DNA from 4 places in the Acidovorax sp. NN32 genome. Region 2 is predicted to be linked to each of the others. Evidence: predicted binding sites of a transcription regulator. Region 2 holds the regulator's gene; each other region holds the start of a gene.
What was found. The regulator LexA, encoded in region 2, represses DNA repair genes until DNA is damaged. The targets are predictions, from matches to a motif close to ACTGTATNNNNATACAGT.

Region 1 (7,662 bases), 410 kb from region 2:
CACCTGCACTATTCCATCGTGCGAATGCTGCCCGTGCCGTGGAAGGTGGATGGCGCTACGCAGGGCGTCAAAAAAGCGTTCTTCATCGACCCCCACGCTTATCTGCTGGAGCGGTGACCGCAAGGGAGTCAGAAGGATGATCCGAAGCGCTCCGAAGGTCAGTGAAAGTCCCGGCTACCCTGCAGCGCCTGGGCCATGCGACCGAGCAGCGGTGTCAAGTCCTTGAAGCGCTGGGCCACCAGGTGGCGCACTACCGACGCCGATGGCGATGGCGCATCGGCCCCCTCCCCCTCGGGCACGCTGCACTGCCACACGCCCTCCACCGCCAGCAATTGCGATCTGAGCAGCGCATTGCGCCATGTCTCCACCAGCGCAGGCCACACGATCACGTTGACGGGACCCGTCTCGTCCTCCAGCGTGACGAACATCGTGCCTTTGGCCGTGCCGGGGCGCTGGCGCACAGTGACGATGCCGCAGGCGCGCACCTTGCGGCCATGGGGCACGGTGTTCAGCTGCAGGGCGGTCTGCAGGCGCCAGCGCGCAAGGCGCGGGCGCAGCAGGGCCAGCGGGTGGCGGCGCAGTGTGAGGCCGGTGGCGGCGTAGTCGAAAAGAATCTCTTCGCCCTCGGGCGCGGCGAGCAATTGCAGGGGCGCTTCGTGCACGGGCACATCGCGCAGCAGGGGCGGTGCCGTGTGCTGCGCGGCCGCCTCCCACATCTGCTGGCGCCGGTGGCCTGACAGACCCGCCAGCGCATCGGCTGCAGCGAGCGCCTGTAGGTCTTGATGGCTCAGCTGTGCGCGCAGGGCCAGGTCTTCGGTGTTGGCAAAGGCAGGGCCTGTAGCGCGGGCCTCTACCAGTCGTTCGGCAGCATCTTTGTGCAGGCTGCCCACCAGCCGCAAGCCCAGACGCACAGCGGGCTGCGGCAGTGGCGGCACGCCCAGCCCCCGCGCCGGCCTCAGTGGCTCTGGTGTGCCCTCCAGCGTGCAGTCGATGTCGCTGCAGGTCACGTCGATGGGCAGCACACGCACGCCGTGGCGGCGCGCATCCTGCACCAGTTGCGAGGCGGTGTAAAAACCCATGGGCAACGAATTGAGCAGCGCGGCCAGAAAACACGCGGGCTCATGGCATTTGAGCCAGCTGCTGGCATAGGCCAGCAAGGCAAAGCTGTGGGCGTGGCTTTCAGGAAAGCCATATTCGCCAAAGCCCAGCATCTGCTGGAAGATGGCCTGGGCAAACTCGGTGCGGTAACCACGCGCTTCCATGCCTCCGACCAGTGGGCGCTCGAACCGGTGCACGCCGCCCTTGCGCTTCCAGGCCGCCATCGACCGGCGCAGATCGTCCGCCATGCCGGCAGAGAACCCGGCCGCCACCATGGCGATCTGCATCACCTGCTCCTGAAAAATCGGCACGCCCAGCGTGCGCGCCAGGGCCGCTTCCAGTTCAGGCTTCTCCAATTGCAGTGGCTCGCCCCTGCGCCTGCGTTCGCGCGCCTGCAGGTAGGGGTGCACCATGCCGCCCTGAATAGGCCCGGGCCGCACAATCGCCACCTCCACCACCAGGTCGTAGAACTCGCGCGGGCGCAGGCGCGGCAGCATGCTCATCTGCGCGCGGCTTTCGATCTGGAACACGCCCACGGTGTCGGCGGCGCAGATCATGTCGTAGGTGGCGGGGTCTTCGCGCGGAATGCCCTGGAGGTCCCAGCGCTCACCGCGCAAGGCTTCGCGCAAATTCAGGCAGCGGCGCAGCGCGCTGAGCATGCCAAGGGCCAGCACATCGACCTTGAGCAGGCCCATGGTGTCCAGGTCGTCCTTGTCCCACTGGATGACCGATCGGTGCTCCATGCTCGCGGGCTCCACGGGCACCAGGCGCGTGAGCTTGCCCTGCGTGAGCACAAAGCCGCCCACATGCTGGCTCAGGTGGCGCGGAAAGCCTTTCAGGTCCGCCGCAAGCTCCAGCCACAACTGGGCCGTGTGCCGGTGCAGCGGTGCCCCCAGGCTTTCAGCCAGTTCCTGCAACCGGTCGGTGGCAAACTGCTCGTCAAACCAGTGGTGGTCCTTGGCAAAGGCATCGACCAAGGACGGCGCCACGCCCAGCGCCTTGCCCACATCGCGCAGTGCGCTGCGCGTGCGGTAGGTGGTAACCACGGCCGCGATGGCGGCGCGCTCGCGGCCGTATTTTTCGTAGATGTACTGGATGACCTCCTCGCGCCGGTCGTGCTCGAAGTCCACGTCGATGTCGGGCGGCTCCTTGCGCTCTTTGCTGATAAAGCGCTCGAACAGCAGGTGTGAGTTTTCGGGCGGCACGGCCGTGATGCCCAGCATGTAGCAGACCACCGAATTCGCGGCCGAGCCACGCCCCTGGCACAGGATGCCCTGGCTGCGCGCGTAGCGCACGATGTCGTGCACCGTGAGGAAGTACATCTCGTACTGGCAGTGTGCGATCAGGTCCAGCTCTTTGCGGATCTGCGCCTGCACCTTCTGTGGCGCGCCCTGCGGGTAAACGCCTTGCACGCCCACCTGCACCAGCCAGGCCAGGGCCTGCGCGGGGGTCATGCCAGCGGGCACGGTCTCCAGCGGGTACTGGTACTTGATTTCGTCCAGGGTGAACGTGCAGCGCCCCGCCACGGTGAGCGTGGCGTCCAGCAACTCGGGCGGATAGACGCCCGCCAGCCGCACGCGCCGGCGCAGATGGCGCTCGGCATTGGGCTGCAGCGCAAACCCGCATTCGCCCACGCTGCGGCCCAGGCGTACGGCGGTGATCACATCCTGCAGCGGCTTGCGCGAACGGGCGTGCATGTGCACATCGCCCGCTGCCACCAGCGGCAAGCCCAGCGCCGCACCCACACGCTGCAGCGTGGCCAGCCACAGGCTGTCGTCCGGGGCCAGGTGCAGTTCGACCGCCAACCAGATATGGCCATCAAAATTTGAGTCAAATTGGCCTCTAGCGCTGGATAGAAAAGCGCTAACAGCTATCAAATCAGAAGCATCAAAGCGTTGCCGGATAGGCGCCAGCAGCAATTCGCACCCTTGCAGCAATCCCCAGGGGCTGCAAGGGCCCACGTGGTACTGCCCCTTGGATGCGACCGCACGGGCCGCGGTGATGAACTCACACAGATTGCCCCAGCCCTCGGCATCGCGCGCCAGGGCCACCAGCCGCAGGTCGTCACCCCACAAAAACTCGCTGCCCACGATGAGGTGCAAACCACATTCCTTGGCGGCCTCCCAAGCGCGCACCACACCCGCCACCGAGCATTCGTCCGTCAGCGCTAGGGCCTGGTAGCCCAGCGCCAGCGCGCGCTTCACGAGTTCCTGTGGATGCGATGCACCACGCTGGAAGCTGAAGTTGGACAGGCAGTGCAGCTCGGCATAGCCCGGCAGCACGGTGGCTTGTGCAGGCGATGCAGAGGAAGGTGTCAGGCCCATGGAGCCTCCGCAGACATCACCCAAACACCCCATGCAGGAACCAGCGATGGGGCCGCACGGCGACAGGGGGACCATCCGACACGGACGGCACCGGCGCCAGCCGCTCGCGGAACACCCACACCAGCCCCGCCACATCGTTGTGCGCCACAAAGTAGTCGCGCAAGGCCAGGGCACCTTCACCGGGGGCCGGGCCTGCGCCCTCCCCGGCCGCAGACCACCAGCCCGCTTCAAAGCGGTGGGGCCCGGCCAGCAGTCGCAGCAGGCCGTGGTGGCAGGGGCGGTTGCCCTGCACCGCCAGCCGCCGGGGCGGGTTCAGCAGCCAGGTGGGCAGCAGCAGGGCATCGGGGGCTGCATCCAGCGCCGTCTTGGCAACACTGACGGAGGCATTCCGGGCTGCAGCGTGCTTTGCGGCCGCCGCCGTCACGCGCAGCACCTCGGCCGCCGGGCGCCACTGCTGCATGCATTCGGGGCGGTGGTCGGCCTGCAGCACCGGGGCCTGCACATGGTCTGCTCCCAGGCGGGCTGACAGGCGCTCCAGCAACTGGTGTAAAGCCTCGCCCTGGGCGCCAGCAGGGTCTGCGCCGCCCAGATGGTCAGGCGGCAGCAGGCTCGCACTGCGGTGTGGCAGCGGGGCCGCCTCCAGCAAACGCAGCGTGATCTGATTGACCGGCGCGGCCAGCGTGGTGCGCGCCAGATTTTCAGACAACAGGCGCCGCAGATGCCCCATGTCCTGCGTGGCCTGCGCCGTGCGCACCTGCAGCGCCTGCGTGGGGGCGATGGCCACACCATCGATGCGCCGCAGGTCATGGCGCCAGGCCAGCTCCAGGCCCAGCACGCCCTGCTGCCGCGCTTGCAGCCAGCCTTGCAAGGCCGTGAGGCAGCGGCTGGCGCTCCAGAGCAGCGCATCGGCCGACTCTGCCAGCGCAGGCAACTCGCCCGTCAGCACAAACTGCTCGGGCAGCTCCAGCCAGGCGTGGGCCTCGGGGGCATCTCCCAGGGCCTGGTCCAGCACCCGCAGCACCGCCGCACCAAAACGCCGCGACACCCCGGCGCGGGGCAGCGCCCGCAGTGCCCCCCAGGTGCGGCAGCCCATGCGCTCCAGGCTGGCCACATGCGGGCGCAAGGCTGTGAGTGTGTGCAGAGGCAGGCTCAGCGGCCCCTGTGCAGGGAGAGCCTGCCCCGCCAACGCCATACGCAGCCGGGCCTGCGCCACCAGGGCGGTGGGGCCACTGCCCCAGATCACGGGTGCGCCCGTCGGCTGTGCGCCCGCCGCCGTCCCTTCCCCTGCAGGCCCACACTCGCCAGCGACCTGGGCAGCGGGGGGGGCGGAGCACCTGGCAGATGCCCCGGCCCAGGCCCAGGCCTGCAGCACCTGGGCCAGCAGCACTTCGCGCCCGCCCCACAGCCGCTCGGTGGTGGACACCTCCAGCAGCACGGCCTCTGCATCCACCAGTGCCACACGCGGGGTAAAACGCAGGGCCCACCAGCCTGCCGCAGCGGTGTGCACAACCCCTGCAGGCGGTGCGGATGCCTCATCGCACCAGGGCAATGGCAGCGCGATCCAGTGCATGCGCCCTCCCCTCTGGCCCCGCCCCCAACGGCACCAGCAGCTCCAATGAAGGGCGCATGGGCAACGCCCCCGATGCCTTGGCTGCCGCAGCAAGGCGACCTGCCACCAAGGTGCTACCAGCATCCACCTGCGCTGCACGCCGGCGCCCGGCCTGGGCCGCCAGCACCTGGGCCAGCCGGGGATGACAGCCCGGCAGATCCAGCCCTTGCGCCAGGGGCGGCCCCCGGCGCTTGAGAATGTGCACCTGCATCCCGGGGACTGTGCATACACCTCCCGGCATGGCCATCCCCTGCACCTGTAGCCGCAGCAAGGCTGGTGAGGCCTGCGCCGCAGCACTGGCCGGGCGAAACACCCATAGCAGTTGACGTTGCTGCGCTGCTGCCAGTTGCAGCCTGCGCAGGGCTGCGGACTGCACCTGCGGCAGCCAGGCCATCACGGCCAGAACCTCCCGGCAACGCAACGCCTGCTCTGCCGCCCAGAGCGCAGCGGCGGCATCGGCCCGCACCACACACAGCCGCTCGGCTGACAAGCCCTGGGCCTGCAGCGCCGGTCCAAAAGGCTCGCAAGGCGGCGCTACCACCACCACCGCCCCCGAGCGCGGGGCAGTGGCCTGTACCAGGGCAGGCAGCACCAGCTGCCATTCGTGCAGGCCCGCCAGGGGTTGCAGCACCTCGCTCAACGCCCCCACCGGCCAGCCCCCACCGGGCAACTGCGCATCCAGAGGACCATAACCGGTGGACTGCACCTGCAACTGGCCCGCACCCAATGCGTCCGCATGCCAGACACCGGGCACGGTCAATGGCAGATCGGACGCGACAACCCCCAGGGAGTGGCGTAGCGCAGGCATGGCGAAGACGAGAAGAACAATATGAATACTGTAAATATAACCAGTATTTCGAGCAGCGGGGCAACTGGCGGAGAAGACTTTGGGGTGAGGGGTTTTTGGAGGCAACGCGTCCCAGGCCCTATAAAACTGGGCCAACGCACACCACGCTCCCTACAATAGGCAGGACAAAAAAGAGAGGGTCCGTTGAATGAAAACAATCCAATCGGCAGCAGTCGCCCTGTTGCTGCTCCTGTCCGGCAACACGTTCGCGGCCTATACGCTCTACTTTTTTGAAAGCGGTGGCAATGTGGTCGCCAGTGGCAGTGGCAGCATGAATCTGGGGGCCCTCTCGCCTGCGGGCAGCGGGCCTCTGTCCCCCGGGGTCATTGCTTCGGCTGGGTTGGTCTTCACCGGCACGGCTGGCACCGTGGACGCCTACCTGGGGATATCCGGCCCACCAGCGTTCGGAGGCGGAGGCCCTGTCGGGGCGAATGCAGGATCTGGCGACATGGTGGGCCTGGACAGCACAATGCCCGGTTTCGTCTTCGCCCCGGCAGGCTACGTCTCGGGCTCTGCGCTCACGTCCTCGGCCACCTGGACTGCGACCTCGCTGGCCAGCCTGGGGCTCACACCGGGCACCTATCTCTGGACCTGGGGCACGGGCCCGACAGCGGATTCATTCACGGTCCACATCGGCATCGCGCCGCCAGCATCCATTCCGACGCTGTCTGAATGGGGGCTGCTGGTCCTCGCGGTGCTCATGGCTGGCTGGGCGATGCACCATCGGTTCTGGCAGCGAAGCCGGGTGGGCTGACCACCCTTTTCAGAGCTTCCGCACTGCCCAATCACACCAATCCGCCACCGCTGCATCCGCAGGGGTGGCGCGGTCTGCCAGCTGCGGCCAGCGGCGATAGCTGGCATTCACAATACTTTGCAGCTGCCACAGCGCCTCGCGCCCCACCAGCGCCACTTCAGCCATCCCAATAGCATCGCCCTGCAACTGGGTCATGAGTTCACCCTGCTGCCGAGGGTGTGAACCGGCCTCCAGCAAGGCTTTTTGCAAAGCCAGCAGCCGCGCATCGAGGAACACAAAGGCGCTTCCCGGCAGTGCCTTGACACTGGTTTCGGGAGGCAGTGCGGTCTTGAGCTGATCCCAGCATTCAAAAGCTTCGGCCAGCAGGTCGATCTGGCGCGAGGCATCGTTGCCCAGCGGCATGAGGGCAGATTCCCGGGCGACTTCTTCCTGCAGCAGGGGCAGGATGTGCGCCACCAGGGCCGATGGAAATTTGCGATGGTTCAGCCGCAGCACCAGCGACAGGCGCTGCGCGGGCATGTCGTCGTATTTTTCATAGAACGCCGCCACCACCTCGGCCAGCAACAGGATGCGGCCCAGAACAGAGATGTCCGCACCGGCCAGGCCACGCGGGTAGCCGCTGCCATCCATGCGCTCGTGGTGTTCCAGCACCGCCACATCCACAGCCCGGGGATAGACCTGGGTATCGCGGATCATGAGCATGGCGGTGATGGGGTGCGCCACCAGATGCTTGCGCTGAACACCAACGACCTTGTGGTCGGGATCGTCCCAGGCCGGATCCATGTGCAGCACACCCAGATCGTGCAGCAAGGCTGCTGCCGCAAGATTGGCGCAGTCGCGCTCAGCAAGACCGCTTTTGATGCCCAGGAACACGGCCACCGTCATCATCTGCAGGCTGTGTTGAAACAGCCCGGGCCGCTGATCGCGCATCACGGTGAGCTTGCAGGCCATGGATGGAGGCAAGGGCAGCGAGCGCAGCGGCGCCAGCAGCCGGGCAGCCGAGCCGAGGGCTTCTGCCAGCAGGTTGGGC
Region 2 (7,662 bases):
GGTGATTGCGGCGCCACCCGACACCTTGGCGGCGCTGGACCGCATGCTCTGGGCCCTTGCTCCGCAGGACTTTGTGGCCCATTGCCTTGGCGATGCTGATGAAGACCTGGTCCATGCGTCTCCCGTGTTGCTGACTGCCGATGCCCGGTCTGCCCCGCACCATGAAGTGCTACTGAACCTGCACGCGGAGGTGCCCGAGGGATTTGGCCGGTTTGATCGGTTAGTGGAAGTGGTGAGTGCACAGGATGAGTTGGATCGTGGCGAGGCCCGGGCGCGCTGGCGCCACTATGCATCGCGCGGCTATGCCATTACTCGCCACGACTTGGTGCTGAAAGCTGGCTGATGGCGCTGCCTCCTCCCAAAACGCCCCCGCGCTTTGTTCCCACCCTCACCGAAGTGGTGCAGGTGCCGGACTCCGCGCCTCTGCCGCCGGCGTCCTCTGCACCATTGCGCACCACGGTCATGTCTCCGTCCGCGTTGCCCGCTGCAAGACCCAGCCCGACAGCAGCGCAGCCTGCGACACGACCGCTGAGCCCACCTCTGCCCAGTGCCCGCCCGCCTGCTGTGATGGCGCCACGCCCGGCTGCACCAGCGCCCGTGCAGAGTGCGCCCGCTCCATTGGTTCACCAGGCTCCCGTTGCGGCGGTGGCGGCTCCCGCCTCTTCGTCTTCGCCTGCATCGCTCGCGTCGACCCTCGGGCCTTCAAAGACGCCCAGACCGCAGCTCACCCGGCCACTGCCTGAAGGCATGGAGGAGTACATGGTGCACAGGGTCATGCAGCGTGTGGACGTTGTGCTGGATCAACGTTTGCGCGAAGCCATCGCCACCGTGGTGCAGGAACAGACACGATCGGTGCTGCCGCGACTGCGTGAAGAGATTGAATCCGTGGTCCGGCATGCCGTGTACGAGGCGGTGGCGGACGAGCTGGCCAGTGGCGCGGCCTCGGTGCCAAAGGGATGACAGGGTATTCCCCTGTGGTTTCTCTCGCGTTTAATCGTGTTCCCTAATGATCTGGCCCGTAAATTGCGATATGTTCGCCTGCGTTGAGACACAAGAAGATTCTCAGCGTTTATCTTTACTGGAGATTTGATATGCAATTGAAGTTGAAACTGACCGTGGTTGCTGCTATCGCGGCTGTTGCTGGTGTGGCCTCTGCACAAGAGCAGGTGGTCAAGATCGGCCATGTGGCTCCGGTTTCCGGCGCCCAAGCCCACTACGGCAAGGACAACGAAAATGGCGCCCGCATGGCCATTGAAGAGCTGAACGCTCAAGGCATCACCATCGGCGGCAAGAAGATCAAGTTCGAACTTCAAGCTGAAGATGACGCTGCCGATCCAAAGCAGGGCACGGCCGCTGCACAAAAGCTGTGCGACTCCAAAGTTGCAGGCGTTGTCGGCCACCTCAACTCCGGTACCACCATTCCTGCTTCCAAGGTCTACAACGACTGCGGCATCCCGATGGTGACGGGCGCTGCGACCAACCCCAACCTGACCAAGCCTGGCTACAAGACCACCTTCCGTATCATCGCCAATGACAACGCCCTGGGCGCTGGCCTGGCGTTCTACGCTGTGGATACGCTCAAGCTGAAGACCGTTGCCATCATCGACGACCGTACCGCTTACGGCCAAGGTGTGGCAGACGTGTTCAAGAAGACTGCCACTGCCAAGGGCATGAAAGTGGTGGACGAGCAGTTCACGACCGACAAGGCTACCGACTTCATGGCCATCCTGACGGCCATCAAGTCCAAGAACCCTGATGCCGTGTTCTACGGCGGTATGGACCCTCAAGCCGGCCCCATGCTGCGCCAGATGGAACAACTGGGCATGGGCAACGTCAAGTACTTCGGTGGTGACGGCGTCTGCACGTCTGAAATCGCCAAGCTCGCAGCGGGTGCCAAGACCCTGGGCAACGTGATCTGTGCTGAAGGCGGCTCTTCGCTGGCCAAGATGCCCGGCGGCACGGCCTGGAAGGCCAAGTACGACGCCAAGTACCCCAACCAGTTCCAGGTCTACAGCCCCTACACCTACGACGCCACGTTCCTGTTGGTGGACGCTATGAAGCGCGCCAACTCCGTGGACCCCAAGGTGTATGTGAACGAACTGGCCAAGTCCAACTTCAAGGGTGTGACCTCCACCATCGCTTTTGAACCCAATGGCGAAATGAAGAACCCCGCCATCACTCTGTACGTCTACAAGGACGGCAAGAAGACCCCTCTGTAATCGGAGTGGTCTCGCTCTTCAAGGTCTTTTTGGCTTTGGAGAGCTCCAAACAAAAGGGCTTCCTTTGGGAAGCCCTTTTTTTGTTGTTCAAATGCAGCTAGGTGGGGTGAGCAGGTTGTTCTGCTTGGCTGCTCAATGCCCAGGAGCTGGAGCTTGTTGAAGACTCGGGCGATGACCAAAACCGGCGCTAGGCGCAGCAGAAGGTGCAATCGTACTGAGGTCAGGAGCTTCCAGTCTTGTTGCTTCCCGCAATAGCGAGGATGGATGTACCCGATTTTTGCGCCAGATTAACGCCGCACCTGCAGTGCGCCTGGATTCACGATGTTGGTGGGAGTGCCTTTGATGAAATTCACCACATTGTCGAATGCTGCACCAAAATAAAGCTCATAGCTGTCTTGCTCGACATAGCCAATGTGGGGCGTGCAAATGCAGTTCTCCAGCCGCAGCAGGGCATGGCCCTGAAGGATGGGTTCGCTCTCGAATACGTCGACTGCGGCCATGCCGGGGCGGCCCCGGTTCAGGGCTGCAATCAGGGCATCGGTCTCAATCAGCTCAGCACGCGAAGTGTTAACCAGCAGGGAGGTGGGCTTCATGCAAGACAGATCTTCGAGTGAGACGATGCCGCGCGTTTCGTCGTTGAGCCGAAGGTGGAGCGAGATCACATCGCATTGCGAGAAAAACTCCTCGCGCGTGGTGGCAGCCTGGTATCCATCCGTCAAGGCCTGGGCGCGTGATGCCTCACGCCCCCAAATGCGGACGTTCATTCCAAAAGCACGCCCGTAGCCCGCCACCAATTGGCCAATGCGGCCATAACCCCAGATACCCAGCGTTTTGCCCCGCAGCACGCTGCCAAGGCCAAAGTTGGGAGGCATGGACGCCGTCTTCAGCCCTGATTGTTGCCAGGCGCCATGCTTGAGGTTGGAGATGTACTGCGGCAGTCGGCGCATTGCGGCCATGACAAGCGCCCACGTCAGCTCTGCGGGGGCCACGGGTGAGCCTATGCCTTCTGCCACTGCAATCCCACGTTCCGTACAGGCAGCTACATCAATGTGACTGCCGATCTTGCCGGTTTGCGCGATGAGCTTGAGACGGGGAAGTTTCTCCACCAGTTGACGGGTGATCTGGGTGCGCTCCCGCACAAGCACGATGATGTCAGCGTCTTTGAGGCGGACGGACAGCTGGCCCAGCCCCTTGACGGTGTTGGTGTAGACCTTGGCGGTGTACGCGTCGAGCCGGGATGCGCAGTGGAGCTTGCGGACTGCGTCCTGGTAGTCGTCGAGGATCACAATGTTCATCCCGACATTGTGCCTTGGCCACGCCGGTCGTTTCATACCGGACCGCCCCCTGGCACAGGAAAGGATGGGGCTTTTGGTGACGGAGTGTTGGCGACCTCGACAAGCGCCGTCCACAGCGATCAGGCGGCATCCTCCATATACAAAGCAGTCAATGGATCGCTGGGTGGTGCATGCCTTGGGCTCAACAGGCTTGCAGCGCCGCCTCGGATGCAGCCAGGCGGTCCAGCTCGGCGCACACATCGGCCATGCGGCCGGCGATCACCAGTCGGCCTGAGCCGCCCGATGTGGGGAGCCTGCGCAGGACCTTGGCAGCCCTGCAGCCTGAGCCGTCTGCCAATCTGGATGATCCACAGGCAACGCGGGTAGCGGCAGGCGGCGGTATGAACGCCCGGGCATCGGTATTGGTGGCCACAAACCGCGTGGTGGCTCCGGTGGGTGGTGTCTGGGGGCTGACCGTAAAGGGCCAGTTGCCTCGCGGTGGACGTTGGCTGGGGATGTTGGATGGATGGCGGGGTTTGTCAGTGCCTGCTGATCCGCGCCTGCGGCCCAGGTCCGCGTCATCGGGATGGGGGCGGGGCGCTGGCAGGTCTGCTGCAGACGGCTCCTTGAAGGTGTGGAGCCAGTGGGTCAGGGTACGCAGAGTGCTGGAGAGCGCAGAAAAGGTGGTCAAGGCAATTCCCATGTGAAAACTCCGAAGGTCGGGGGTTGGACATAGGCAGGATTGCAAAGTAAACCGGCACCGCAGGGCTGGCGTACTGGTTTTACCAGTGCGCCAAACGCCCGCCACCTGCAGCGCGGCAGCTAACGAACTAATTCATGAGTGAATGCGATGGAGCGCTGTGGCTACATCAACATGGTGTTGCGGATGAGGCCGACGGCCAGCCCTTCGATCTCAAAGGGTTCGCCGGGCTGCACCACTATGACCGGGTAATCCGGGTTCTCGGGCAGCAGTTCGATGGCAGTCGCAGTACGGCGCAGGCGCTTGACCGTCACATCGTCTCCCAGGCGGGCCACGATGATCTGGCCGTTGCGGGCTTCGCGGGTGGACTGCACAGCCAGCAGATCGCCATCCATGATTCCGGCATCGCGCATCGACATACCGCGCACTTTGAGCAGGTAATCGGGTTTGTGATGGAACAGGCTGTTTTCCACACTGTAGGTTTGATCAACGTGTTCCTGCGCGAGAATGGGCGACCCTGCCGCCACACGTCCCACCAGGGGTAGCACCAGTTGTGAGAGTCCGGGAATCGGCAGGCTGAACTGGTTGCCGCGCGCTGCATTGATGGAGCGCACGGTGTCACCGCGCAACCGGATGCCACGGGATGTGCCACTGACCAGCTCGATCACGCCTTTGCGCGCCAGCGCCTGGAGATGTTCTTCTGCCGCGTTGGCCGACTTGAACCCCAGTTCGGCAGCGATCTCTGCACGGGTGGGCGGCGCCCCGGTGCGTGCAATGGCCGTCTGGATGAGATCCAGAATTTGTTGCTGGCGGGCAGTGAGTTTCGGGTTGTCGAGCATGGTGGTTTCCGGTGGAGGCGGCTACAGTGATGGACAACTGTTTTTTAATCCAGTAACTGTATTTTTCACCAGTTTTTCGGAGTACGCAAGTGAGTGGGCAAAAAATTGTGGTTTTGGGCACCGGAGGGACCATTGCAGGCACGTCCGCGCAGGCTGGCGACAACATCGGCTACACCGCTGCGCAGGTAGGGGTCGGGCAGCTGCTTGCAGCTGTTCCCGGATTGCAGCAGGCCGCGCGGGGCGTGCTGGTGGCGGAGCAGGTGGCCCAGATCGACAGCAAGGACATGGATGGCCAGGTGTGGCAGGCGCTGGCGCTGCGCTGTGCGCACCACCTGGAAGATCCCGAGGTGCGTGGTGTAGTCATTACCCACGGAACCGACACGCTGGAAGAGACGGCGTGGTTTCTGCACGAAGTGCTGGACACCCGCGCGAAACCCGTGGTGCTGACCTGTGCCATGCGCCCGGCCACGGCGCTCACGCCCGATGGGCCTCAGAATCTTCTGGATGCTGTTGCTGTGGCGGTCACGCCCGGCGCACGGGGTGTGCTGGCGGTCGCCGCTGGCGAAATTCATGGGGCACGGCAGGTTCAGAAGGTGCACCCCTACCGGGTGAATGCGTTCAACTCGGGCGAGGCCGGGCCTTTGGGTTGGGTGGAGGAGGGGGCTGTCCGCCTTGTGCAGGATTGGCCCCTGGCGCCTGGTGTTCGGGCATTGAATGCTATTGAAAATGTAGTGAATGCCGCAGCCTGGCCCCGCGTGGAAGTGGTCATCAGCCACGCTGGCGCATCGGGAACCATGGTGGACGCACTGGTGCGAGATGGGGTCCAGGGGCTGGTGGTGGCCTGCACCGGCAATGGCACCATCCACCATGCTCTGGAGGCCGCATTGCTGCGTGCCCAGGAGGCGGGTGTGCGCGTGGTGCGGACCACACGTTGCTCCGAGGGGCAGGTGCTGCCCAAGCCGGGGGACGCATTACCGGACTCCAAAGGGCTATCCCCCTTGAAGGCCAGGATCTCGCTGATGCTCGAACTGCTGCACTGAGCAACAAGGCCGCTCCGATGTTTTTTGCAGCTCTTAAGTCCCATGCGTGGGCCTACCCCGCGCTGGAGGTGGTGCACATCGTAGGCATTGCCTTGCTGCTGGGCAACTTGGTCTTGCTGGAGTTGCGGGTGTTTGGCCGTGGGGCGGCGCTGCCCGTCAAGGATTTGGCGCGGCTCAGCCTGTCGCTGGCATTGTGTGGTTTTGGCCTGGCGGCGGCGTCGGGCCTCTTGATGTTTGCCACACAGCCTGCCGAACTGCTCGCCAGCCGCGCATTCACCTTGAAGATGCTGCTGTTAATGCTTGCAGGTTGCAACGCCGCGTGGTTCCATGGGCGGGGTTCCCTGGCTCGCCTGGATGCTCTGGCGCGGGTACAGATGCTGGGTTCCACCGTGATCTGGCTGGCTGTGGTGGTGTGTGGCCGCTGGATTGCTTACCTCTGATCAGACATGACAAGGAGAGAACCGATGAGCCTGCAACGCCGCCACGTGCTCCTGGCCGCCACGGCCATTCCCTGGGGCGCGCGTGCCCACCATGGGTGGAGCAGTTTTGACCCCGACCGTCCCATCTACCTGGAAGGCACCGTGCGCAAAGTGCGCTGGCAAAATCCACACGCCGAGCTGGAGCTGGAGACACCTGCCGAGCTGAAGCTGCCTGCGGATCTGGCCCAGCGTGCGGTGCCTGCGCAGGCGTCCCCCGTGGATGGCAAGGCCTTGCTGGCCAAGACGGTTTTGCCTACCCGCAAAGACCGCCACTGGGAGGTGGAGCTGGCGCCCCTGACCCGCATGCAGGCCTGGCAGGTGCAGGAGATCAAACCCGGCACTGCGGTATCGGTGGTGGGCTTTACCCTGCGCGAAGAGAAGGGCGACGCGGTGCTGCGGGCGGAATACCTGTTTGTGGATGGCAAAGCCTACGGCTTACGCTCCAGCCCAGCCTGAGCCATCGGTATGGCCCGGGGATAGCCATGCGAAAGACCTGAAACTGTTCCCTGCACCGCATAAAAAAGCGACGCCCTGCTGCCATGGCGTCGCTGGTTGCAAGGGGCGATAGGCTCGTGCCTTAACTGGCCAGTGCCTGCAGTGCGCGTGCCGTGATCTCGTCCACGCTGCCCGTGCCGCTGATGGCGCGATACTTGGGGGCCAGCTCGGGTTCGGCCTGGGCCCAGTTGCTGTAGTAGTCCACCAGCGGACGCGTCTGGTCGCTGTAGACCTGCAGGCGCTTCTTGACGGTTTCTTCCTTGTCGTCTTCGCGCTGGATCAGCTCTTCGCCCGTCACGTCGTCCTTGCCTTCCACCTTGGGCGGGTTGAACTTGACATGGTAGGTGCGGCCGCTGGCGGGGTGCGAGCGGCGGCCGCTCATGCGTTCGATGATGGCGTCAAAGGGCACATCGATTTCGAGCACGTAGTCGAGCTTGACGCCCGCTGCCTTCATGGCATCGGCCTGGGGAATGGTGCGGGGGAAGCCGTCGAACAGGAAACCGTTGGCGCAGTCTGCTTGCGTGATGCGCTCCTTGACGAGACCGATGATGATGTCGTCACTGACCAGGGCGCCGGAATCCATCACCGCCTTGGCCTGCAGGCCCAGAGGGGTGCC
Region 3 (7,662 bases), 2.1 Mb from region 2:
CGTGTTTGACCAGATCGGGCGCACGGGCAAGGACACCATTGCCGTCTTCGACGGTGCCATCCAGGAACTGCGCGGACTGCTGCTGGCAGGGCGCCGCGCCGAGATGAAGGCACATGCCGGCCTGGCGGTCCGCATCATGGACCGCAACCTCTACGAACGTGCCAACGACTGCCGCTGGTGGGCGCTGTCCGAAGAACTGGCCCATGCGCTGGGTGACATCCAGGCGCGGGGCGTGCCCGGGCAATCAGCCGCTGCAGCACAGCGCGCGGCACAGATCCTCGCGCACCTCAACAGCCTCTACACGGTGTACCGGCGCGTGGCGCTGTTTGACCGCCAGGGGCGCGTGGTGGCCGTGTCCTGCGATGCCGCCACGCTGCCCGCCGACCTGCAGCTGGATGCCGACCTGGTCCGGCGCACCCTGGCCTTGCAAGGTTCGCAGGCCTACGCCGTGTCGCCCATGCAGCCGCAGGCGCTGGCCGATGGGCTGCCCGCCTATGTGTACTGCGCCGCGCTGCGCGCTGCGCCGGGCGGCCCGGTGGTGGGCGGCATCGCGCTGGCTTTCAACTGCGCCACCGAGCTGAAGGCCATGCTGCGCGACGCACTGCCGCAGGGCCAGGGCATGCGCGGCTTCTTCACCGATGCGCAGGGACGCGTGCTGGCCAGCGCTGACGAGGATGGCCCGGATGCCGCTCTGGGCGGTGCCCAACCTGTGCTGCCTTTTGTGGCAGATATCGCACGGGCCGCAGTGCCACCCGCCGCCGCAGGGCGGCAGCCCGGGCAGGGCGCAAGAACTTCCTCTGCGGCGACTGCGTCTGTCCTGCCCGCCACCGCGCAGCGCGTGCACTGGCAAGGGCGGGACTATCTGGCGGGTGTGGCGGTCAGCACCGGATACCGGGAATTCAAGCGCGACGATGGATACCGGGAACCCGTGTACTCCGTATTGCTGATGCCCGTGCAGCCTGCCGTGGTCAGCGGCGGTGCCCTGGCCTTGCCGCAGTCATCTGTGCAGGGGGCGGGCGGCAATGTGCGCCGCTATGGTGTGGTGGCCTGTGGCGCCCTGCTGCTGGCCATTGACAGCATGCACGTGCAGCAGGCCATGTCGGCCGCGCGCCTGGTGCAGGTGCCGGGCCCGGCGCAGCTGGCCGGCATGCTGGAGATTGCCCACGAAGGCGGCACCCGCATGGCGCCCGCCTATGACGCCTGCCGCATTGCGGGCCTGTCTGCATTGGCCGACCCTCGGCGGGCCGTGGCGGTCGTGGTCAAGAGCCAGGGCCGCCCGGTGGTGCTGTTGGTGGAGCGTCTGGTGGGCGTGGTGTCGCAGGACAGCGTGCACCCTGTGCCGGGCAGCGTGTCCGCACATGCCCCATGGATCACGGGCATCCTGAGCGACCGAGGCTCGGGCCAGGCCATCGTGTATGTGGTGGACCCCAATGGCCTGGATGCCCGGTGGGTACCCTTGCCACCCGAGGTGCTTGCGGCACCCTCAGCCAGCAGTACCTCTGCAGAGTTGACAACACAGCGCTGACCGGGCCTGGTCTGTGGACGCTGCCCGGTTGGGTCAGGTGGCGCCGCCAGGGTCCTCGTCATTCGTGTCGCCGTCCGTATCGCCACCAATGGCTTTCTGGATGGCATGCATCGTGAAGCCGCGTGCCATCAGGAAGCGGACCTGGCGCGAGCGTTCTTTCATGTCCAGCGGCACCTGGCCAAACTTGCGCTGCCATACCTCTCGGGCACGCTGCACCTCGGTGGTCAGCAGCGGGGCCGTGGCCTCGCGCACCAGCTCATCGGCCACTCCCCGGTTGCGCAGTTCCCGAACGAGGCGGGCTGCACCCAGGCGGGGGCCACGGCGGTGCACCAGGGATTGGGCCGCGCGCTGGTCGCTCAGCCAGTCCTGCTCCACCAGCAGGTCCAGCAGGGCGGCCAGCTCCTCGGGGCTCTCTGCATGGGGCGCCAGCTTGGCGGCCAGCTCGCTGCGGGAATGCTCCCGCTGGCTTAGCAGGCGCAGGGCCCGGCCCTTGAGCGAGAGCGTGGTGAACCCCATGAATCTATTTGCTTCAAATTTGATAGCTGCTAGCGCTTGCCAATCAAGCGCTAGCAGCCAATTTTGCTTGAAACTTCGGAGTTCACTCGTCCGCAGTGGCGGCAGGGGCCTGCAGTGCGCCAGGCAGCAGCGCAATGCCCAGGCCTTCGCGCACCTTGTTCTCGATCTCGCGGGCGAGGTCGGGGTTCTCGCGCAGGAACTCACGCGCGTTGTCGCGGCCCTGGCCGATTTTTTCGCCGTTGTAGGCGTACCAGGCACCGCTCTTTTCCACGATCTTGGCGGTCACGCCCATGTCGATGATTTCGCCCTCGCGGCTGATGCCCTCGCCGAACAGGATGTCGAACTCGGCCGTCTTGAAGGGTGGGCTCACCTTGTTCTTGACCACCTTGACCTTGGTTTCGTTGCCGATGGCTTCGTCGCCCTTCTTGATGGTGCCGGTGCGGCGGATATCCAGGCGCACGGAGGCATAGAACTTGAGCGCGTTACCGCCGGTGGTGGTTTCGGGCGAGCCGAACATCACGCCGATCTTCATGCGGATCTGGTTGATGAAGATGACCATGCAGTTGGTCTTCTTGATCGTGGCGGTGAGCTTGCGCAGCGCCTGGCTCATCAGGCGGGCTTGCAGACCGGGCAGGGCGTCGCCCATCTCGCCTTCGATTTCGGCCTTGGGCGTGAGCGCAGCCACCGAGTCCACCACGATCAGGTCCACGGCGCCGGAGCGCACCAGGCTGTCCACGATTTCCAGCGCCTGCTCGCCGGTGTCGGGCTGGCTGATCAGCAGGTCGGACAGCTGCACACCCAGCTTCTGGGCGTACTGCACATCCAGCGCGTGTTCGGCATCCACAAACGCGCAGGTACCGCCCAGCTTCTGCATCTCGGCAATCACCTGCAGCGTGAGCGTGGTCTTGCCCGACGATTCCGGGCCATAGATCTCGACCACACGGCCACGGGGCAGGCCGCCCACGCCCAGCGCGATATCGAGGCCCAGCGAGCCGGTGGAGACAACCTGGATGTCCTCGATCACCTCACCTTCACCCAGGCGCATGATCGTGCCCTTGCCAAACTGCTTCTCGATCTGGGCGAGCGCAGCGGCCAGGGCCTTGGCCTTTTCGGTGTTCACGGGCAATGCGGGGTTGGTGCCTTTGACTGCGACGTCCATGAGAAACTCCTTGAAAAACAACAGGTTGGATGCTTGCATCGCTCTGCGGTTAATCACAGGCTGGATGCTTGAACAGTAGTTTATGCGAGCTGTTGCAAGGTCTTCAAGGATAATTTGGTCAGTTTGCCTGACAATTCGGTGATGCCTGATTCGCCCCTTCCATCCCCTGTCGAAGACGGCTGGCGCCAGACCCACCTGGGTCGCCTCTTCGGCCACGCCATGCGGCGTTTTGACGCGCGCGTGCTGCAGCTCATGGCGCACAACGTGGAGGTGCCGCTGGCGCTGTCCAACCTGGCGGCGCGCGACCAGGTGACGGCCGCGCATGTGCACATCACCCGGCACCTGGCCTTGCAGGGCGACCGACTGACCGACCTGGCCCAGCGCGCGGGCATGACCAAGCAGGCCATGGCCAACCTGGTGGACCAGTGCGAGGCCTGGGGCCTGGTCACGCGCGAGGCCGACCCGCTGGACGCGCGCGCCCGCCGCGTGTGTTTTACGTCCACGGGGTTGGCCTGGCTGCAGGCGTTTCGCGATGCTGTGGCGCAGGCGGAGGCCGAGTTCCGGGCCGAAGTGGGCCATGACGTGGCCACTGTGGTAGCGATTGGGCTGGAAGCCTATGCGGGCGGCGATGGGGCGGGCATGTTGATGCGCTGAACCCGGCTAGTCGGCTGTACCCGTTGCGGTTGCTGTTGCCGTTGACACCTGGGCCTGCGCCACTGCCACCAGCTGGTCAGCGTCAATGCCCATGGCACGCAGCGTGCGTGCCGCCACGCCGTGCGGCATGGTGGCCACCGCTGCTACCACGTGGGCGCCCAGAAGGGGGCCGCCCTGGCTCTTGCGGGAGCGCGCCAGCGTCTGCATGACCTCCTGGCCCGATGGCTGTGCCCGGTAGAGGCCCGGGGCCGGTGGCGCGAGGGCTGGCGCCTGCGGCAGGGTTGCATCCAGCCCCACGCTGCGTAGCGCATCGCGGTACTGCTGCTCGATCGCATCCCGCACGGCGGCGGGTGCGACGCCCATGCTCTCCAGCGCACGCCGGGCCGACCCATCGGGAAGGTCGATGGCGGCCAGCAAAAAATGCTCTGCCCCCGGTGCGGCTTGGCCGCTTGCGCGGGCATGTGCCTCGGCGCCGGTGCACAGGCGGCTCAGGGTGCGCATGCTCTGGAAGCGGTGCTGCAATTGGCGAAACATGGTGATAACTCCTTCTCAAGAACGGGGGCGCTGTGGGGCCTGGGGCATGTGGGGTGACAGGCGCTTGTGCGCTGCCTGCTTGCTCACGCCCAGGGCCTGGGCAATCTGTGCCCACGACCACCCTTGCTCCAGCGCCGCAGCCACGGCGGCAGCTTCCAGCCGGTCGGCCATCAGCCGCAAGGCGACTACGGCAGCCAGCGCGGCCTCGGGGTTGTCGGGTGAGGGGAGTGCGGGTGGCGCTTGCATTCGTCAACTATAGTTGACGAATAGCTCTATCGTCAACCCATGTTGACGACGGCCTGTTCACAGCAAGGCGTCACCGCGGAACGAGCGCGATCGGCCCTGCACCCGGTGTGGGTGGCGAAAGCACTGTCTCACCCCCGGGCGATTCACACGCCAGCAACCACTGTCGAAAGCACTGCAGCGCCTGCAGCTGCGTGCGGCCCTCGGGGTAACAAAACCAGTAGCCCATGTCGCTGCGGAAGCCGCCGCGCAGCGGATGGTCGGCAAGGGGCTCGCGCACCAGGCCCGCCGTGATTTCATCCTGCACCAAGCAGCGCGGTACCAGCGCCAGGCCCATGCCGGCCATCACCGCGCGGATCATGGTTTGGAACTGGTCGAACTGCGGCCCGGCCAGCGGGTCGATGAGGGCCTCCACCCCGTGTGTCTCGCTCCAGCGCAGCCAGGCCTCGGGCACCGTCACGTGGCGCATCAGTGTGTGGTGGGCCACATCGCCTGGCGTGTCGATGGTCCAGTCGGCCACGCGGGTGCGCGGGGCGATCAAGGCCACCTCGTTGCCCGTGATGTAGTGCGCGTGTGCGCCGGGCCAGTGGCCTTCACCGAACAGGATGGAGCAGTCCAGCTCGGGCCGCTCGAAGTCGTAGCTGTGCACGTAGGGCACGAAGTGCAGAGTGACCTGCGGGTGCAGCTGCTGGAACTGCGGCAGGCGCGGGATGAGCCACTTGGCCGCAAACGTGGGCAGACTGGACAGGTGCAGCGCCCCGCCACCGTCGTCGCTGGTGATCAGCTCCAGGGTGGCGGCCTCCAGCTGCGCCAGCACCGCGCGCACGGCTTTCTCGTAGCGTTCGCCCGCGGGCGTCAGCGCCAAGCGCTTGCGGCTGCGCTCAAACAATGCCACGCCCACCCAGCCCTCCAGCTCCTTGACCTGCTTGCTGACCGCGCTTTGCGTGAGGTGCAAGGCCTCGGCAGCGCGCGAGACGCTGCCAAACCGCGTGACCATGGAAAACGCGCGCAATAGGTGCAAAGGGGGCGACAGCCGACGAAGGGAGGACATGGTTGTTGGATTTAATCATTCCAGAATGGAATGTTATCAGGCGTATCCATTGCTTGGCGGCTGTGTATGCCTCACTTAACCTTGTGGCTCCTTATAGGAGAAGAACCCATGCAACGCCGTCACATGCTTTCAGCGCTGGCCGCTGTATCTTTCGTTCCTGGAATGTCCTTGGCGCAAGAGGCCAGGCCTCTGCGTATCATCGTGCCCTTTCCCCCCGGCGGGGCTACCGACATCACCGCCCGCAGCTTGCAGGAGTCACTGGCCCGCATCCTCAAGCAGCCCGTGGTGCTGGAAAACCGGGGCGGCGCAGGCGGCTCCATCGGCATGGCTGAAGTGGCGCGGGCCTCTGCGGACGGTTTGACCCTGGGCGTGGCCACGCTGTCCACCCACGGCGTGAACCCCGCCGTGTACAGCAAGCTGCCTTACGATCCGATCAAGGACTTTGTGGGCGTGACCGAGATCGTGAAAGCGCCCGGCGTGGTGGTGGTCAACCCGGCCGTCCTGCCCGTCAAAGACCTGGCCGAGCTGGTGAGCTATCTCAAGGCCAACCCCGGCAAAGTGGCTTATGCCACTCCGGGCAACGGCACCATCGGACACATGTGGGGCGAGCTGTTCAAGCGCAGCGCAGGTGTCTCCATGGTTCACATCCCTTACCGCGGTGCGGGTCCGGCCATCAACGACGTGCTGGCTGGCCAGGTGGGGGTGTACTTTGACCAGGTGGCTTCCTCGCTGCCCCACATCAAGGCTGGAAAGCTCAGGGCGCTGGCCGTGTCGTGGCCGGTGCGGCTGGAAGTCCTGCCCGATGTGCCCACCTATGCTGCGGTGGGCTACAAACAGGCCAACGAGCCCTCCTGGTTTGGCATGGTGGCCCCGGCGGGGACGCCCGCCGCGGCCATAGACCGCATCCAGCAGGCCGTGGCCCAGGCCCTCAAGGAACCTGCCGTGCGCGAGCGCCTGGCGGGTCAGGGCCTGTACCCCTCCGGTACAACCTCGAAGGAATTCACCGCACAGATCGCCCGTGAGATCGAGAAAATGAAGGGTGTTGCCGCCTACGCCAAGGTGGTGCTCGATTGAACCCACACCGGGCCCGCGGGCCCGGCGGCCATAGCCGAGGAAGACCGTCACAGGGATAACCATGGTCTTCGCCCGGTCTGGACGGCTAGGCCAGCCGCCCCATTTTGCGCACACTCTGCCTATGCATTCAGCCTTGAAACTGATCCACCACCGCTTTCAGCACGCCCAACCGGGAGCCACCGGTTCACCCGGGCAGGCCACGCAACCATCTGCCACCGTCACTGCGGTGTCCGGCAGTACACCGCTGGTGCTTGACTCTCCCCACAGCGGCACTCAGTACCCCGCCGACTTTGGCTCCGCCCTCGCCTTGGCCACCCTGCGCAGGGCAGAGGACACCCACGTCGAAAAAATCTACGCCTTTGCCCCGGCGCTGGGCGTGGCCTGGGTCGAGGCCCACTTCCCCCGCATCTACCTGGATGCCAACCGCGACACCACCGAGCTGGATACCAGCCTGATCGACGGAGAATGGACCGACCCCATTTCCACCGACCCCAAGGTGCTCAGCAAGGTGCGCCTGGGCAAGGGCCTGATCTGGAAGTTCACCGACGAGGGTGAGCCCATCTACCACCGACAGCTCACCGTGGCCGAAGTGCGTGCGCGCATCGACCAATGCTGGCGCCCCTACCACGCGGCAGTGGCCCAGGCCATCGATGCCGCCCATGCGCGCCACGGCTACAGCATCCACCTCAACTGCCATTCCATGCCCGCCGTGGCCGGGCGCTTTGCCACCGAGTTTCCGGGGCTGAAGCACGCCGATTTCGTGGTGGGCGACCGCGACGGCACCACGGCCAGCCCCGCGCTGTCCGCACTGATCTGCGATCACCTGCGCGCGTGTGGCTACAGCGTGGAATACAACCACCCCTACAAAGGCGTGGAGCTGGTGCGCCGCTATGGCAACCCTGCGCA
Region 4 (7,662 bases), 720 kb from region 2:
GTATTCCACATGCTGGTTGAGCCACAGCTCCAGCGCCGGGCGCACGAAGCCGCTGACCAGCCGCACCGCGTCGCGCGAGTTCAGGCGCTCCTTGATCTGGCCCTGGAACTGCGGGTCGAGCACCTTGGCACTGAGCACATAGCTGGCGCGCGCAAACACGTCCTCGGGCAGCAGCTTCACACCCTTGGGCAGCAGGCTGTGCAGCTCGATGAAGCTCTTGACGGCATTGAACAGGCCGTCGCGCAGGCCGCTCTCGTGCGTGCCGCCCGCGCTCGTGGGAATCAGGTTGACGTAGCTCTCGCGCACGGGCTGGCCGTCTTCGGTGAAGGCGACACACCAGGATGCGCCCTCGCCTTCGGCAAAACTTTCGTTGTTGCGGTCGGCAAAACCCTCGCCTTCAAACAGCGGGATCACCGGGTCGCCGTTGAGCGTCTGCATGAGGTAGTCGCGCAGGCCGCCCTTGTACTGCCAGGTTTGCGTGTCGCGGGTTTTCTCGTTCACCAGCTGCACCGTCACGCCCGGCATGAGCACCGCCTTGCTGCGCAGCAGGTGGGTGAGCTCGCCCATGGGCAGCACGCTCGACTCGAAATACTTGGCGTCGGGCCACACGCGCACCGACGTGCCCTGCTTGCGCTCGCCCGCCTCCAGCGGCCGGGCCACCAGGGGCTCGATCACATCACCGGCCGAGAACACCAGGCGTGCCGCCTTGCCTTCGCGGTAGCTCGTTGCCTCCAGCCGTGTGGCCAATGCGTTGGTCACACTCACGCCCACGCCGTGCAGGCCGCCCGAGAAGCTGTAGGCACCACCCTTGCCCTTGTCGAACTTGCCACCCGCGTGCAGGCGGGTGAACACCAGTTCGATCACCGGGGCGTTTTCCTCGGGGTGCATGCCAAACGGAATGCCCCGGCCGTCGTCCTCCACGCTGACCGAGCCGTCGGCATGCAGCGTGACGCGGATCTTCTTGCCGTGGCCGGCCAGCGCCTCGTCGGCCGCGTTGTCCAGCACCTCCTGAACGATGTGCAGGGGGTTGTCGGTGCGGGTGTACATGCCCGGGCGTTGCTTGACGGGCTCCAGGCCCTTGAGCACGCGGATCGAGCCTTCGGAATATTCGCTGGCGGATGCAGAAGACGGTTTGGCAGACATGGGGCGGATTGTAGTGCGGCAACGCAGCAATAGCTGGATATAAAACCAGCCCCACCTTCGCCCCTGCTACCAACTGTATTGGTCCCCGGTGTATCAGCACGTTTCACGCAATCTGGCTACATTCCTGCGCATGCATACGAATCCTCCCAAACTGTCCATGTTCCAGGTGCTGGCCTGCGGCGCGGCCATCGTGACCCTGTCGATGGGCATCCGCCACGGCTTCGGGCTCTGGCTCTTGCCCATCACCCAGGAGATGGGCTGGACGCGCCAGTCGTTCGCACTGGCAATTGCCATCCAGAACCTGTCCTGGGGCCTGATCGGCATTTTTGCGGGCATGGTGGCCGACCGGTTTGGCGCGTTCCGCGTGCTGATGGGCGGTGCCGTGCTGTACGGCCTGGGCCTGGCGGGCATGGCACTGTCGCCCACGCCCACGCTGTTTGCGCTGACGGCGGGCGTGCTGATTGGCGCGGCCCAGGCAGGCACCACCTACGCCGTGATCTACGGTGTGCTGGGGCGCCAGATTGCACCCGAACGCCGGTCCTGGGCCATGGGTGTGGCCGCGGCGGCTGGCTCGTTCGGCCAGTTCCTCATGGTGCCGGTGGAAGGCTGGCTGATTGCCGGATTGGGTTGGCAGCAGGCGCTGCTGGCGCTGTCCTTGATGGTGCTGCTCATCGTGCCGCTGGCCTTTGGGCTGCGCGAGCCCAACTTCGCGGGAGCGGCCCCGGTCAAGCGCGAGCAGACGATCCTGCAAGCGCTGGGCGAGGCGTTCCGCTACCCCAGTTTCAACCTGTTGATGGCGGGCTACTTCGTCTGTGGATTCCAGGTGGTGTTCATCGGCGTGCACATGCCCAGCTACCTCAAGGACCACGGCCTGTCGCCCCAGGTGGCCAGCTATGCGCTGGCGCTGATTGGCCTGTTCAATGTGCTGGGCACCTATGTGGCTGGCACGCTGGGCCAGCGCATGCCCAAGCGGTTCATCCTGGCTTTTATCTACTTTGCGCGGGCTGCGGCCATCAGCGTGTTCTTGCTGGTGCCGCTGTCGCCGCTGTCGGTGTATGTGTTCTCGGCGGTGATGGGCACGCTGTGGCTGTCTACCATTCCGCCCACCAACGCCACCATCGCGCAAATCTTTGGCGTGCAGCATCTGTCGATGCTGGGCGGCTTCGTGTTCTTCAGCCACCAGATCGGCAGCTTCCTGGGCGTGTGGCTGGGGGGCTATCTGTATGACGCGACGGGCAGCTACGATATCGTCTGGTACATCGCCATCGGCCTGGGTGTTTTTGCCGGGCTGGTAAACCTGCCGGTCCGGGAAAGCCCCATCCAGCGCGGCGCAGCCCAACCTGCCTGACCATCCCCTGCAAAGCACTTCTTCATGCCCACCGTCAGCGCATCCCCCCCCCCGCCCGGCAGCAGCGTGCCACGGGTATGGCGCTGGCTTGGCTGGATCACGGCGGTGGTGCTGTGCCTGGCGGTGTTTGGCATGTACACGGTGCCGGACTTCATGGTGATGCTGGCCGACCAGATGTGGGCGTGCTTCTGAGCCTGCGCCTTCCTCTTTCAAGTTTTTTGGCCACTAGCGCTTGATGGACAAGCGCTGATAGCTATATTTTCAATAGCACATGCACGGTAACGAAGCTCCCTCCGACTGGGTCCGCCGCTGGTCCCACCTGATTGCGCCGGGCAGCACGGTGCTCGACGTGGCTTGCGGCGCCGGGCGCCACCTGCGCTGGCTGCGCGGCCTGGGGCACTCCGTGGTGGGGGTGGACCGCTCTGCCGAGGCCCTGGCCGCTTGCGAGGGTCTGGGTGAACTGGTACTGGCCGACATCGAGAGCGGCCCATGGCCCTTTGCAGGCCGCCAGTTTGGTGCCGTGGTGGTCACCAACTACCTGTGGCGGCCCCTGCTGGCCACCCTGGTGGAGAGCGTGGCCCCAGGCGGCGTGCTGATCTACGAGACCTTTGCACACGGCAACGAAACCGTGGGCCGCCCGGCCCGGCCGGAGTTCCTGCTGCAGCCCGGAGAACTGCTGACCGCCTGCACGGGCCTGCGCACGCTGGCCTATGAAGACGGCTTCCAAAAAAACCCCGACCGTTTCGTGCAACGCATCACGGCCGTGCGGGAACTCCCGCCGCCTGGGGGACCCTCACGACATCTTCTGCCCATGTGGGCTAGTTAGAATGCTCTTTTACCGTTTACCACTGCGGACATGACCTCTTCCTCCGTCGCTCTCACCGGCAGCATCGTCGCCCTCGTCACTCCCATGCACGAGGACGGTAGCGTGGACTACCCGGCTCTGCGCAAACTGATCGACTGGCACATTGCCGAAGGCACCGACTGCATCGGCGTGGTGGGCACCACGGGCGAGTCGCCCACCGTCAACGTCGAAGAACATTGCGAGATCATTCGCGTGGCCGTGGAGCAATCTGCCAAGCGCGTGCCCATCATGGCGGGCTGTGGCGCCAATTCGACCGCCGAAGCCATCGAGCTGGCCAAGTTCGCGCGCGGCGTGGGGGCCGACAGCCAGTTGCAGGTCGTGCCGTACTACAACAAGCCTACGCAAGAGGGCCAGTTCCAGCATTTCAAGGCGATTGCCGAAGCCACGGGCGACCTGCCCATCGTGCTGTACAACGTGCCCGGCCGCTCGGTGGCCGATATGCAACACGACACCGTGCTGCGCCTGACCCAGGTGCCCGGCATCATCGGCATCAAGGAAGCCACCGGCAATATCGAACGCGCCCAGTGGCTCATCCGCGATGTGCCCAAGGGCTTTGGTGTGTATTCGGGCGACGACCCGACCGCTGTGGCGCTGATGCTGTGCGGAGGCCACGGCAACATCAGCGTGACCGCCAACGTCGCCCCGCGCCTCATGCACGAACTGTGTGTGGCTGCCCTGGCGGGCGATGCACGCCGGGCCATGGAAATCCAGTTCAAGCTGATGCCGGTGCACAAGAACCTGTTTGTCGAAGCCAACCCCATCCCGGTCAAGTGGGCCATGGCCCGCATGGGCCTGTGCGGTGGCACGATGCGCCTGCCCATGACGCCGCTGACCACCAGCAACGAGGCTGTGGTCGAATCTGCACTGCGCACCAGCGGCCTGATCTAATCCGGGCTGCGCCCGCTCCCCGAGACACTCTCCAAGGATTTCCGCGTGAAAGCTGCTACCACCCGCCTGAGCCTGCTGGCCCTTGCCATGGCCCTGTCTGCCTGTGCCGCCCTGGAGGGCGACAAGATTGACTACAAGAGCGCGACCAAAGGCTCGACCCTGGAAGTCCCACCAGACCTGACCCAGCTGTCGCGTGATTCACGCTACAACGTCCCAGGCGGCGCCGTCTCGGCCGCCGCCATGCAGGCCGGCCAGGCTGCTCAGCCATCGGGCACCGCCAACGCCGCAGCCCTGCAACTGGGCGACGTGCGCATCGAGCGCGACGGCAACCAGCGCTGGCTGGTGGTCAACCGCCCGGCCGACAAGCTCTGGGAACCCGTGCGCGACTTCTGGCAGGAAAGCGGCTTCAACCTGGCGCAGGCAGACGCCAACGTGGGCATCATGGAAACCGACTGGGCCGAAAACCGCGCCAAGCTGCCGCAGGATTTCATCCGCTCGACCCTGGGCAAGCTGCTCGACTCGCTGTACTCCACCGGTGAACGCGACAAGTTCCGCACGCGCCTGGAGCGCAACGCCAATGGCGGCACCGAGATCTACATCACCCACCGCGGCATGATTGAGGTCTACGGCAACGTTTCCAAAGACAGCACCGTGTGGCAACCCCGCCCCTCCGACCCGGAACTCGAAACCGAATTCCTGCGCCGCCTGATGGTCAAGCTGGGCGTGAGCCAAGAGCAGTCCAAGGCAGTGGCTGCAGCCCCCGCCCCACGCGCTCAGTCGGCCCGCATGGCCACGGTAGACAACAAACCCGTGGTCCAGCTTGACGAGGGTTTTGACCGCGCCTGGCGCCGCATCGGCCTGGCCCTGGACCGCACCGGCTTCACGGTGGAAGACCGCAATCGCAATGAAGGCACCTACTTTGTGCGCTATGTGGCGCCCAATGCCGAGAAGAAGGAGCCAGGGTTCTTCGGCAAACTCTTCAGCTCGTCCAACGCCACACCTCCACTCAAGTACCGCATTCTGGTGCGCAGCCAAGGGGAGTCCACCACGGTATCGGTGCTCAACGAAGCCGGCCTCCCCGAATCGTCCGCCAATGCCGAGCGCATCGTCCGCGTGATTGCCGACGATCTGAAATAAGCGACGAACCGCGCGCCTCTTCGCTCCCCCTGACTGGGCCCGGGGTCCAGGCTACAGAGGTGCTGCGCGGCAAGCGCCTTCAACCACGACATGCTGCGTTTCAAGAACCTGGGTAGCGGCAGCACGGGCAATGCCACGGTGGTGGAAGGCAGCAGCGGCACACAGGTACGCCGCCTGCTGATCGATTGCGGATTCGGCATCCGGCAACTGCAGACCCGCCTGGCGCAAGCGCAGTTGCAGATCGAAGACCTGGATGCCGTCTTCATCACCCACGAACACTCGGACCACATCGGCTGTGCACTGGCCGTGGCCGTGCGCTACCGCATCCCGGTATGGATGAGCCAGGGCACCTACGCCGCCCTCGGAGCCCCCGACTTTGATGGCATGCTGCGCATCGCACACGACATGGAGGCTCTGGACCTCGGCACCTTCAGCGCCCTGCCCTTCACGGTGCCCCATGATGCGCGCGAGCCGCTGCAGCTGCGCTGCTCGGACGGCGCATCCCACCTGGGTGTGCTCACCGACCTGGGCCACGCCAGCGACCATGTTCTGCAGCAACTACAAGGCTGCCATGCGTTGATGATTGAAGCCAACCACGACCCCGCAATGCTCGAAGCATCCCGGTATCCGACCTTCTTGAAACGCCGCGTCGGGGGACCGTATGGGCACTTGGCCAATTTTGCGACAGCCGACATCCTGCGTGCCGTGCGGCACCCTGGCCTGCAGCGTGTGGTGGCCGCCCACCTGAGCGCACAGAACAATGCACCCAGCCTCGCTCAACAGGCGCTAGGCCTTGCACTGGAGTGGTCCGCCGAGGAAATCACCGTCGCCAGCCCAACGGTGGGAACGCCCTGGCTTGCAGTTGCAGGATGAAGTGACTCCGGTCACGCCGCAAACGACCAACTCCGGGGAAGGAAAACGCCCCCAAAAAGAAAAAGCCCCGACCTTGCGGTGCGGGGCTCTCGGTCGATAGCAGGTTTTGCAACCTGCTGCGGCCTGCAGCGAATTACTTGGCTGCGGAAGCGCCAGTAGCAGCGGTGGCAGCAGCGTCAGCGGCAGCCTTGGCAGCATCGGCAGCAGGAGCCGAGGCAGCGTCGGAAGCGGCAGGAGCGGCAGGAGCGGCTTCAGAAGCGGCAGGAGCTGGTGCGGGTGCTGGAGCTGGGGCTTCCACGGCAGCTGGTGCTGGAGCAGGAGCGGGCTCTTCCTTCTTGCCACAAGCGGCGAGTGCAGCAGCGGCGATCAGGGCGGCCAGAACGAGAGAGTTCTTCATTTCGATTTTCCTAGTTGGACAGACAGAATCTTGAAAAGCCACGGCGTCAGGCTTTTTGGAAGCCCCGGTACGCTTTGGCACAATGCGCTTGGCTTGCACCTTTTCGGCGCAGCCGCTGATTATATTGGTATTTAGTCAATACAGACTAACACTGACGAAACCTTTACGCCCAATTGACAAGGCGCAAAGCGCGCATTTGGCTCATAACCCCAGCGTCGATGCGGGGAAACCGGGCGTGCTTCTGCTGCGCACCCACTCGTTGAGCGTCTCGCGCAGCAGCACACGGCGATCTGGTTCAAAGCCTGCAACCCCCACGCACCGCTCCGGGTCCAGCCGTTGCATCACCCAATGCGGGGACCACAATGCACTGGGAATATCCAGGGGATCAGCCGCCGGGCTGCGACGGCAATTGATGATGTGGTCCCAGGTGCCCCGCCAACGCACAAAACGCGCGTGCCGACGGATCACATCATCGTAGCTGCACGCCAGCATGGTGAAACGCCGACTTCCATGGGCCCAATCCTGCAAGGCCTCCACCACACTGCGTTCGCCCAGGGGCCAGTCATGGAAATTCGCATCGCTGATCACAATTTCCTTCCAGCCATCCCGGGCGGCTGTGGCAATCGCGTCGCGCACCATTTGCTGAAACACTTCACGGCTGCTGAAACGACCCACCGGGAGATCGGGCCGCGAATCGGCGGAACTGGCAGAAGTCTCGGTCATGGCGGTGTCTCCTGGGGTGCCTCGATCTATCCAGCCCAGACGTGGGCCCAGCCCGCATCACACCAGGACGACAGCAGCTCCAGCGCGTCGTCACTGGCGCGCGCAAGCTCGCGGGCGGTCAACTGACGTTCATCAGCCAGGCGGCGCATTAGCGTTGCATCGCGGCCTGCTGCGCGGTAGCTCTCGCCATTGATGAACACATGGTGAGTGTCGTACATCATGCGGCTGCGGCGGTCCAGGCGCACCCCTTCCAGCATCACGCCTGTATCGCCGGGTTCGAACCACACA

Region 1: imuA (translesion DNA synthesis-associated protein ImuA) is a predicted target of LexA. The motif match lies at 5,867-5,884, and genes of this name have one in related genera.
Region 3: recA (recombinase RecA) is a predicted target of LexA. The motif match lies at 3,260-3,277, and genes of this name have one in related genera.
Region 4: ACT89O_RS17145 (DNA topoisomerase IV subunit B) is a predicted target of LexA. The motif match lies at 1,176-1,193, and genes of this name have one in related genera.

What each region holds. Positions count from the first base shown of each region.
Region 1 is NZ_CP199679.1:2,597,267-2,604,928, reverse strand. It holds gene ACT89O_RS12200 (M23 family metallopeptidase) at 1-117, shown strand, start outside; gene ACT89O_RS12195 (error-prone DNA polymerase) at 159-3,422, opposite strand; gene ACT89O_RS12190 (Y-family DNA polymerase) at 3,439-4,992, opposite strand; gene imuA (translesion DNA synthesis-associated protein ImuA) at 4,955-5,839, opposite strand; gene ACT89O_RS12180 (IPTL-CTERM sorting domain-containing protein) at 6,027-6,632, shown strand; gene ACT89O_RS12175 (HD-GYP domain-containing protein) at 6,642-7,662, opposite strand, start outside.
Region 2 is NZ_CP199679.1:3,004,920-3,012,581, reverse strand. It holds gene ACT89O_RS14050 (DNA polymerase III subunit chi) at 1-343, shown strand, start outside; gene ACT89O_RS14045 (hypothetical protein) at 624-761, opposite strand; gene ACT89O_RS14040 (hypothetical protein) at 760-960, shown strand; gene ACT89O_RS14035 (branched-chain amino acid ABC transporter substrate-binding protein) at 1,092-2,219, shown strand; gene ACT89O_RS14030 (D-2-hydroxyacid dehydrogenase family protein) at 2,507-3,514, opposite strand; gene ACT89O_RS14025 (hypothetical protein) at 3,696-4,184, opposite strand; gene lexA (transcriptional repressor LexA) at 4,358-5,032, opposite strand; gene ACT89O_RS14015 (asparaginase) at 5,122-6,072, shown strand; gene ACT89O_RS14010 (hypothetical protein) at 6,090-6,512, shown strand; gene ACT89O_RS14005 (DUF6152 family protein) at 6,537-7,007, shown strand; gene adk (adenylate kinase) at 7,129-7,662, opposite strand, start outside.
Region 3 is NZ_CP199679.1:5,081,443-5,089,104, reverse strand. It holds gene ACT89O_RS23590 (chemotaxis protein CheW) at 1-1,525, shown strand, start outside; gene recX (recombination regulator RecX) at 1,559-2,041, opposite strand; gene recA (recombinase RecA) at 2,124-3,200, opposite strand; gene ACT89O_RS23575 (MarR family winged helix-turn-helix transcriptional regulator) at 3,342-3,854, shown strand; gene ACT89O_RS23570 (Clp protease N-terminal domain-containing protein) at 3,861-4,388, opposite strand; gene ACT89O_RS23565 (helix-turn-helix domain-containing protein) at 4,404-4,634, opposite strand; gene ACT89O_RS23560 (LysR substrate-binding domain-containing protein) at 4,705-5,682, opposite strand; gene ACT89O_RS23555 (Bug family tripartite tricarboxylate transporter substrate binding protein) at 5,791-6,756, shown strand; gene ACT89O_RS23550 (N-formylglutamate amidohydrolase) at 6,878-7,662, shown strand, end outside.
Region 4 is NZ_CP199679.1:3,724,651-3,732,312, forward strand. It holds gene ACT89O_RS17145 (DNA topoisomerase IV subunit B) at 1-1,143, opposite strand, end outside; gene ACT89O_RS17150 (MFS transporter) at 1,274-2,491, shown strand; gene ACT89O_RS17155 (hypothetical protein) at 2,516-2,683, shown strand; gene ACT89O_RS17160 (class I SAM-dependent methyltransferase) at 2,763-3,317, shown strand; gene dapA (4-hydroxy-tetrahydrodipicolinate synthase) at 3,348-4,244, shown strand; gene bamC (NlpB/DapX family lipoprotein) at 4,290-5,381, shown strand; gene ACT89O_RS17175 (MBL fold metallo-hydrolase) at 5,472-6,254, shown strand; gene ACT89O_RS17180 (hypothetical protein) at 6,388-6,651, opposite strand; gene ACT89O_RS17185 (hypothetical protein) at 6,853-7,374, opposite strand; gene ACT89O_RS17190 (JmjC domain-containing protein) at 7,401-7,662, opposite strand, start outside.